2 regions of the Enterococcus sp. AAFC-DPL-5182 genome follow, and region 2 is predicted to be linked to the other one. Evidence: predicted binding sites of a transcription regulator. Region 2 holds the regulator's gene; the other holds the start of a gene.
What was found. Region 2 encodes CtsR, which represses protease genes until heat stress. Its sites were predicted from a motif close to TTGGTCAAAAAAGGTCAAANA; they were not measured.
Positions count from the first base shown of each region.

Region 1: the regulator CtsR is predicted to act here: its motif matches at 2,403-2,423, upstream of clpP (ATP-dependent Clp endopeptidase proteolytic subunit ClpP).

Region 1 covers NZ_CM177101.1:1,170,939-1,175,558, reverse strand. The annotation lists gene ilvD (dihydroxy-acid dehydratase) at 1-337, opposite strand, end outside; gene AC4BB7_RS05420 (hypothetical protein) at 875-1,624, shown strand; gene AC4BB7_RS05415 (hypothetical protein) at 1,682-2,197, opposite strand; gene clpP (ATP-dependent Clp endopeptidase proteolytic subunit ClpP) at 2,505-3,101, shown strand; gene AC4BB7_RS05405 (DsbA family protein) at 3,205-3,726, shown strand; gene AC4BB7_RS05400 (hypothetical protein) at 3,741-3,941, opposite strand; gene whiA (DNA-binding protein WhiA) at 3,989-4,620, opposite strand, start outside.
Region 2 covers NZ_CM177101.1:3,707,484-3,712,103, reverse strand. The annotation lists rRNA gene AC4BB7_RS17445 (23S ribosomal RNA) at 1-82, shown strand, start outside; rRNA gene rrf (5S ribosomal RNA) at 178-293, shown strand; tRNA gene AC4BB7_RS17435 (tRNA-Val) at 308-380, shown strand; tRNA gene AC4BB7_RS17430 (tRNA-Lys) at 387-459, shown strand; tRNA gene AC4BB7_RS17425 (tRNA-Leu) at 472-553, shown strand; tRNA gene AC4BB7_RS17420 (tRNA-Thr) at 589-661, shown strand; tRNA gene AC4BB7_RS17415 (tRNA-Gly) at 670-741, shown strand; tRNA gene AC4BB7_RS17410 (tRNA-Leu) at 756-841, shown strand; tRNA gene AC4BB7_RS17405 (tRNA-Arg) at 940-1,013, shown strand; tRNA gene AC4BB7_RS17400 (tRNA-Pro) at 1,098-1,171, shown strand; gene AC4BB7_RS17395 (CtsR family transcriptional regulator) at 1,315-1,782, shown strand; gene AC4BB7_RS17390 (ATP-dependent Clp protease ATP-binding subunit) at 1,787-4,276, shown strand; gene AC4BB7_RS17385 (peptidase U32 family protein) at 4,528-4,620, shown strand, end outside.

The DNA of each region.
Region 1 (4,620 bases), 1.3 Mb from region 2:
CAAACCAATGGGCATTGATTACTGTCTCTGCTGCATCCGCAATGATCTCTCTACTAGGCAGTGAGTAGCGCATACCAATATGTCCCATGGCAATTCCATCATCTACCCCAATCGTATTGAATTCAAAAGGAATCCCTCCTGCTTCACGGATCGCCTCTTTGGCAACATCTGCTAACTCTCTTAAATGCACATGACCTGGTACAATATCAATATAAGAATTACAAATTGCTATAAACGGCTTCTGCATATCTTTGGCATTTTTCACTTGACCCGTCGCATAAAGTAAACTTCTAGCGGGTGCGGCTTCAATCCCTTTTTTTATTTGGTCACTACGCATTTTTCATCCACTCCAATTCAATTGTCTACAGAAGAACTTATATTTTATTCTCCTGATTCATTTTTGTATTTACTTCACTTGCTTCTCTACATCACTTTTTACAAAAAAAGACATCCCATCGATTAAATGGGATGTCTTAGTAAGAACCCCATCTACCAAAGACAAACAGGACTCAAACATCTGCGAAATTTCTCAGTGTTCTAAGTCCTACACGATAAAATAATGACTAATACGTGATTGTTGTTTGTCTTTTTCATGGCAATGGTCTCCTCTTTTAAAAAAATCTATAAAGATTAAAATAGCATGTGATAAATAAAAGCTTTTGTTAACTATATACCTAATAAATGAGAATGTCAATAAAATTTGATAAAAAGATTCAGAAAATTCTAAAAACATCAGCATATCCTTTCTTACTTATTGTTTGATAATACTAAAAAAGCAAACCTATATTGTTTGCCTCGATTATCTATGCTAAAGTATATGAGTTGAAAACGATTTTATTTTTAAACTTAATTAGAAAAGGAAGATGAGTTACGAATGAAAAAAACAACAGCAATCATTATTTGCATGACGGGGATCTTGTTATTAGGGGGATGTACTAATTCAAAAACAAACAAAGAAACTAAAGCAAATCCAGAAGAAACACAAGCTCTTTTTGAAAAAGCAGATACAACTTTATCTAGTTTAGAAAAAGAGATAGATGCTAGCTATACAGATAACACAAAGGAAGCAATAAAAAAAGATATCACTCTAGCCAAAGTCAGCGAGTTTGAACAAGAGCTTAAAGATTTACCTAAAGATGATTTTACTTCTATTGAAGAAAAAGAAAAGGTTACAGCTTATACGACTCGTAAAAAAGAAGTAACGGAAGAACTTCCTGCATTGAAAGAAAAAATTACAAACCTATCCGCAAAAGACATTATTACTCGTTTTCAATCAGAGGGATTGACTGTTCACTACGTACAAGAAATGAAAAAACCGCAAGATTTTGGTGCTGCACCAACATATGCTAAATCTGCTTATATTTTTGGTGTAGAAGAAGATCCTTTCTACGCTGATAGTGAAGACTTAATGGATAAATACAAAAATGCCCGAGTGATGACATTTGAAAAAATCGACGATCTGAACAAAACCAAAAGCTATTATGATGAATTGGGGCAGCAATCAGGGATACTCTACTCCCATACATTTGGAAATGATGCACGCTTTTTCCTAATTCAAATGAATGGAGATATTCCGCAAGAAACATTTGACTTGTATAAGAATAGTTTAGCTGAGTGGAAATAGTGGCAACATCATAAAAGAAAAACTGCTGACACCTTTTTATGGGTATCAGCAGTTTTTTTAGTTTCTTTGGAAATAATATAAAGGTTTATGTGTCAAACGCTTCATTTGTCTTTTTTTATCTTCAATAATCGAAAGTAGCTCTTCTGAGAAGCTTTCTAAAATAACTCGACCGCCCTTATAAGTGCTTCCTCCCATTGAGATCACTTCATCAGGTGTTAAGATTACTTTTCGATGAGCAATTTTCTTAAAAAATTCTTCGATCAAATAAGTTGGCAAATAAAAATTATTTTGAGCCGAAAAAGATTCCAAATAAATGAAATCATCAATACTGATATAACAATCATCCATTGACATAAAATTCACAGATTTGTCTACATAAATATCTCTTTTTTGTAGGATTTCATTAATCTTTTTGTTCAAAAGATTCAGTGTTTCTATTTCTTTGACAAAATTTTCTAGTTCTCGATAACGTACCGCTTTGCGTTCGTCGTATGTTACACGTAAAGCGACACCAACCGATACAATAACAGCGCCAATCAAAACGCCAGTTATTCCTGCAATAAAAACAACCATTCGGATTCCCTCACTCTTTTCATTCTTGTTTTTTTAGTATAACATACTCTTTCACAAGCGTAAAAAAATAAGATGGAAATACAAAGGATTAAAAATAAATTTAATAGTAAGTCGTGATTCTTCTCAATACAGTATTTCTACTTATTTTTTATAGTAAAATAAAAATAGCTAGCGTGTTAGATTCTACTATTTTGTCAAAGCTTTAAAGTTGACCTTTATTGACCAATAAAGTATACTTTTTTTAAGCATTAAGGTATGCTTTGTGATAAAATGATTTGAAGAGTTTTTTATATAGGAGGAATATACTATGAATTTAATACCAACAGTCATTGAACAATCATCTCGTGGAGAAAGAGCATATGATATTTATTCACGATTATTAAAAGATAGAATCATCATGTTAAGTGGCCCGATCGATGATAATGTAGCAAACTCAGTTATTGCCCAATTACTATTTTTAGATGCCCAAGACTCTGAAAAAGATATCTACATTTACATCAATTCACCTGGGGGCAGTGTTTCTGCTGGATTGGCAATTTTCGATACAATGAATTTTGTTAAAGCAGATGTACAAACAATTGTTTTAGGAATGGCAGCATCTATGGGAAGTTTCCTATTAACTGCTGGTACAAAAGGCAAGCGTTTTGCCTTACCAAATGCTGAAATCATGATCCATCAACCACTAGGCGGCGCCCAAGGCCAAGCAACAGAGATCGAAATCGCAGCGAAACATATTCTTGATACACGCGATCGCTTAAATAAAATCTTAGCAGAACGTACTGGTCAACCACTTGAAGTCATTGAACGCGATACAGATCGTGATAACTTTATGACTGCTCAACAAGCAAAAGAATACGGTCTGATTGATGAAGTTATGGAAAATAGCAGTTCTTTAAGCAAATAATCACCTGCCCAAATTTTCTTTTGAAAATTTTGGGCATTTTTATTTAAACTAGGAACGAAAAGCGATACACTTAGATTAGAAGAAATGAAAGGATGATATTACGATGGATATTTCAGTTATTGATGCAACAAAAGTAACAACAAAAAATGGTTTGGCAATTGGACAAGACTCAGCACCAATAAAAATGGTGGAATTTATGAATGTTCGCTGTCCTTATTGTAAAAAATGGTTTGAAGAATCGTTTGATTTACTAAATGAGTATGTTAAAGCTGGCAAAGTTCAACGAATCATCAAACTATTTGATAAAGAGAAAGAAAGTTTGCAACGCGGCAATGTAATGCACCATCACATCAACTATGATTTACCTGAAAAAGGATTGACTGATTTAAAACAAATGTATGATACACAAGATCAGTGGGGAAATCTTTCTCTAGAAGATGTAGCAGTATTTGCTGAAGACAATCTGCAATTGTCTAAAAAAGAAGAACCAGCCATTATCCAAGCAGTTATTGCAGAAGCCGAAGCCGCAAATATTAAATTTGTACCGACAATCGTGATTGGTGAGCATATCTTTGATGAATCAGTAACAAAAGAAGAATTGATCAGCTATTTAGAAGGCAAATAAAAAATAAGACAAAGCTAATTAAGCTTTGTCTTATTTTTTTTAGCTATATCAGCTAATTTCTGTTTCTTTCCGAATGAAGAATCTTCAACTTCTTTTTCAGCATCCTCACCAAAACTCAAAATTTTGTCCACGTCTTCTTTTCCAAGAAACGTTCCTAAACCTTCTCCAAGTTGCTTGATCTGCCTCATAATAAAATCTTTATCTTCTACGCCCATTCTCTTCACCCAACTCTCTGCTCGTTCATCCAGCAATCCATAAGAAGTTACGCACTTTTCTCTCTTAATTTATCAGCAAATTCATTGATTTTGCGAATACGGTGATTGATTCCTGATTTTGAAATCGCACCTGATGGAATCATCTCACCTAATTCTTTCAAACTTACTTCCGGGTACTCTAAACGTAATTCTGCAATTTCCTGCAGTTTACCTGGCAATGCTGCCAAGCCTACAACACTTTCAATATACTGAATATTTTCAATTTGTTTTGATGCTGCATCAATCGTTTTATTAAGATTCGCTGTTTCACAATTGACTAAACGATTTACTGAATTCCGCATATCACGAACGATGCGGACATCTTCAAATTTTAGCATTGAGTTTGTCGCGCCGATCAATGTTAGAAAATCAGCAATCCGTTCAGCTCCTTTTAAATAGGAGATATAGCCATTTCGCCGTTCCAACGTTCGTGCATTTAAATCGTAATAGTTCAACATCTGACAAATATCATCGTTATGTTCTTCATAAATAGAAAATATTTCCAAGTGATATCGACTTGTTTCCGGATTATTAACTGATCCAGATGCCATGAAAGCTCCTCTTAGATAGGATCTCATTTTTTGAGCATTTCCCACAATATCATCTGATACATGTGTATTGAACATCATACCATCTAAAA
Region 2 (4,620 bases):
GATGATCAGGTAGATAGGTTGGAAGTGGAAGTGCAGTGATGTACGGAGCGGACCAATACTAATCGGTCGAGGACTTAACCAAAGAAACGAAATAAAAAAGTTTTTCGGAATGTTTGATTACTACTTCAATCCAGTTTTGAGTGAATAATCACTCAACTTAATAGCAACAACACCCAGTGTGGTGGCGATAGCGAGAAGGATACACCTGTTCCCATGCCGAACACAGAAGTTAAGCTTCTTAGCGCCGATTGTAGTGAAGGGTTTCCCTTTGTGAGAGTAGGACGTCGCCACGCTAAAGTGTTGTCTTGGAGGTTTAGCTCAGCTGGGAGAGCACCTGCCTTACAAGCAGGGGGTCGGCGGTTCGATCCCGTCAACCTCCATTTTTTGAGCCGTTAGCTCAGTTGGTAGAGCATCTGACTTTTAATCAGAGGGTCGCAGGTTCGAGCCCTGCACGGCTCATAGAAATATTTTGCGGGTGTGGCGGAATTGGCAGACGCACTAGATTTAGGATCTAGCGCCTTACGGCGTGGGGGTTCAAGTCCCTTCACCCGCATTTTTAGTCTCGTTTTAATACTAGGCGATTATAACGCCGGCTTAGCTCAGTTGGTAGAGCATCTGATTTGTAATCAGAGGGTCGAGGGTTCAAATCCTTTAGCCGGCATCCAGACTGCGGAAATAGCTCAGTGGTAGAGCACCACCTTGCCAAGGTGGGGGTCGCGGGTTCGAACCCCGTTTTCCGCTTAGCTTGTTCTTTCGCCGGGGTGGCGGAACTGGCAGACGCACAGGACTTAAAATCCTGCGGTGAGTGATCACCGTACCGGTTCGATTCCGGTCCTCGGCATTGCTTTGAAACACTATGAATGGCAATTGTAAAATTGACAGAATAGATGTTAACAAGTACGAAGCAGATGGATACATCTGACTTTGATCCTTGTTTTAGCACCCATAGCTCAACTGGATAGAGTGCTTGACTACGAATCAAGAGGTTAGGGGTTCGACTCCCTTTGGGTGCATACTTTGAATGTTTGACTACGAATTAGAAGGTAGAGAAACTTAGTTCCTTTTAAGCGTTTAGTCTTTTTTTATTATTATAGCTACGGGAAGTAGCTCAGCTTGGTAGAGCACTTGGTTTGGGACCAAGGGGTCGCAGGTTCGAATCCTGTCTTCCCGATTTGATGAACAGAGTGGTCTTCTCTGTTCTTTTTTTGTTTACTTGTTTATCTTTTCTTATCAAATTAGGCATTCTCCTTTATTAAACACTTAAAGTTATGTATAATTAAGGTCAGTATTAGTCAAGGGAAAAGGATGAGTGTGATGAGTAATCAAAATACTTCAGATTTAATAGAAGCATATTTAAAAAAAATTCTTGAAGAAAGTAGTAAGATTGAGATTCGTAGAGCTGAAATGGCTCATTTATTCAATTGTGTTCCCTCCCAGATTAATTATGTGATCAATACGCGTTTTACGATCCAACGAGGTTATTCTGTCGAGAGTAAGCGTGGTGGCGGTGGTTATATTAGGATCGCCAAAGTCCAAATTTCTGATAGTGATCAATTATTAAAACAAATTGCCCAGTTTACGGGTAATGGACTTTCAGAAAAGGATGCACTGATTTTTATACAAAAGTTGTATGAAGAAGAAGTGATTACCAAAAGAGAAGGAAATCTGATGTTGTCTGTTCTTGGGAAACAGGTTTTAGGCAAAGCAGGATCAAATGAAGATTATTTACGTGCTCAATTGATGCATTCATTTTTAGAACGTTTGAGTTACGAGGAGGAATGATAGTATGGACGAATTATTTACAGAAAGTGCCAAGGCAGTACTAGCCATTGCACAAGAAGAAGCAAAGTATTTTAGGCATCAATCCGTGGGCTCAGAACATTTATTATTGGCTTTAGTTTTAGAGCCTAATGGCATTGCTGGAAAATCTTTGCGTCAGTTGAATGCTGATAAAAATGATATCCGTGAAGAAATTGAACACTTAACTGGCTATGGAACAGTTAAAGGTTATCCTAAAGGTGCTTATTTACCCTATTCTCCTCGCGCGAAACAAATCTTTGCGTACGCCGGAGATGAAGCGAAACGTTTAGGGGCACCAAATATTGGAACTGAACATATTTTACTAGGTTTATTAAGAGATGAAGATATATTAGCTTCACGTATTTTATTGAATTTAGGTTTAAGTTTATCCAAAATGCGTCAGTTATTAATGAAAAAAATAGGTATTACTGATCCGCAAATGAGCGGTAATGTAGGACGTCGCCGAAATAATCAAGCTCAAAAAGCAGCACCAAAAGGAACACCGACTTTAGACTCATTAGCACGTGATTTAACGAAATTAGCACGTGAAAATAATCTTGATCCTGTAGTTGGACGTTCACAAGAGGTTAGACGGTTGATTCAAATTCTAAGTCGTCGTACAAAGAATAATCCTGTTTTAGTCGGTGAGCCAGGTGTTGGTAAAACAGCAATTGCTGAAGGATTAGCACAAAAAATCGTGAATGGCGAAGTACCAGAAGATATGTTAGAAAAACGCTTGATGATGTTGGATATGGGAGCGTTAGTTGCTGGGACTAAGTATCGTGGTGAATTTGAAGATCGATTAAAAAAAGTCATTGATGAAATTTATCAAGATGGCGAAGTAATTTTATTTATCGATGAATTGCACACCTTGATCGGTGCAGGTGGTGCGGAAGGTGCTATTGATGCATCGAATATTTTAAAACCAGCCCTTGCAAGAGGGGAACTACAAACAATTGGAGCAACAACATTAGATGAATACCAAAAATATATAGAAAAAGATTCTGCTTTGGAACGCCGTTTTGCTCGTGTACAAGTCGACGAACCGACACCAGAAGAAGCAGAAGAGATTTTAAAAGGTTTGCGTTCACGATATGAAGAACATCATGGCGTAGAAATCACGGATGATGCGTTGCATGCGGCGGTTCAACTATCCGTACGTTACATTAATTCTCGTCAATTACCAGATAAAGCAATCGATTTGATGGATGAGTCTTCAGCTAAAGTTCGTTTAGACTTGGCAGATGAACCTTCGGAAATCAATAACTTACGTATGGAGATTGCTCGCTTAGTTCAAGAGAAAGAAGAAGCGATTCAGTCACAATCCTTTGAAAGTGCGGCAAGACTACGCCAAAAAGAAAAAAAACTGGCTCGTAAATTAGAAAACATTTTATTATTAGAGCAAAAAGAGGCTTCTGGGTATGCAAATCGCGTTACAGAGCAAGATGTTGCTAATGTTGTGTCACAATGGACGGGTGTGCCGTTGCAACAGCTGGAGAAAAAAGAAAGTGAACGTTTACTTGAACTAGAAAGTATCCTACATCATCGAGTAGTTGGTCAAGATGAAGCGGTCCAAGCTGTATCACGCGCTATTCGTAGAGCCCGTAGTGGGTTGAAAGACCCAAATAGACCAATCGGTTCATTTATGTTCTTAGGTCCAACAGGTGTCGGTAAAACAGAACTGGCAAAAACCTTAGCTGAAACAATGTTCGGTAGTGAAGATGCTCTGGTTCGTGTGGATATGTCTGAATTTATGGAAAAATACAGTACTAGCCGTTTGATTGGCTCACCTCCAGGTTATGTGGGCTATGAAGAAGGCGGTCAATTAACTGAAAAAATCCGTCAAAAGCCATACTCTGTCATTTTATTAGATGAAGTAGAAAAGGCTCATCCAGATGTCTTTAATATTCTATTACAGGTATTAGACGATGGTCATTTGACAGATTCTAAAGGACGTAAAGTTGACTTTAGAAATACAATTTTGATCATGACATCAAATATTGGTGCAACAGCGATTCGTGATGAAAAAAATGTTGGTTTCAATGTACAAGATCTAACTAAAGATTACGGTGCGATGCAAAAACGAATCATAGAAGAATTAAAGAAAGCATTTCGTCCAGAGTTTTTGAATCGTGTGGATGAAACAGTTGTTTTCCGTTCATTGGATCAAGAAGAAATTCACGAAATAGTGAAAATCATGAGTAAATCAATTGTTCAACGCTTAAGAGAACAAGATGTCAATGTGAAGATCACGGCAGCTGCTATTGAAGTCATCGGAAAAGTTGGTTTTGATCCAGAATATGGGGCACGACCAATTCGTAGAGCACTACAAAAAGAGGTGGAGGATCGACTAAGTGAAGCATTGCTTTCTGGTCAAATCCATCTTGGAGACAAGGTAACCATTGGTGCAAGCAAAGGGAAAATAACATTGAATGTTAAATCACCTAAACCCGAACAAGTTTTACAAACAATTTAACAAAAAAATCTTTAATTCGCTGTGCAAAACGAATCTGTTTTGCACAGTTTTTTTCTTTAAGAAAAGCAAATTGCAACATTGAATTTGTGAAAAATGTACATTAAAATAAAGAGAGACTATTGGAAAGTTTGTGAACCTATGCTACTATAAAACAGTTGTTAGAAGACTGTTGGAAAAAGTAAAAAACATAACTTTTTAAATAATTTATTCGAAAAATGGACACTTGTTCAGCTTTTAAAGGAGGATATAAAATGATTGAACTTATTGCGACTGCTGAATCTGTCGAACAAGCGGAGGCATTGTTAGCAGTCGGGGTAGACACTTTATACATTGGGGAGGAGATG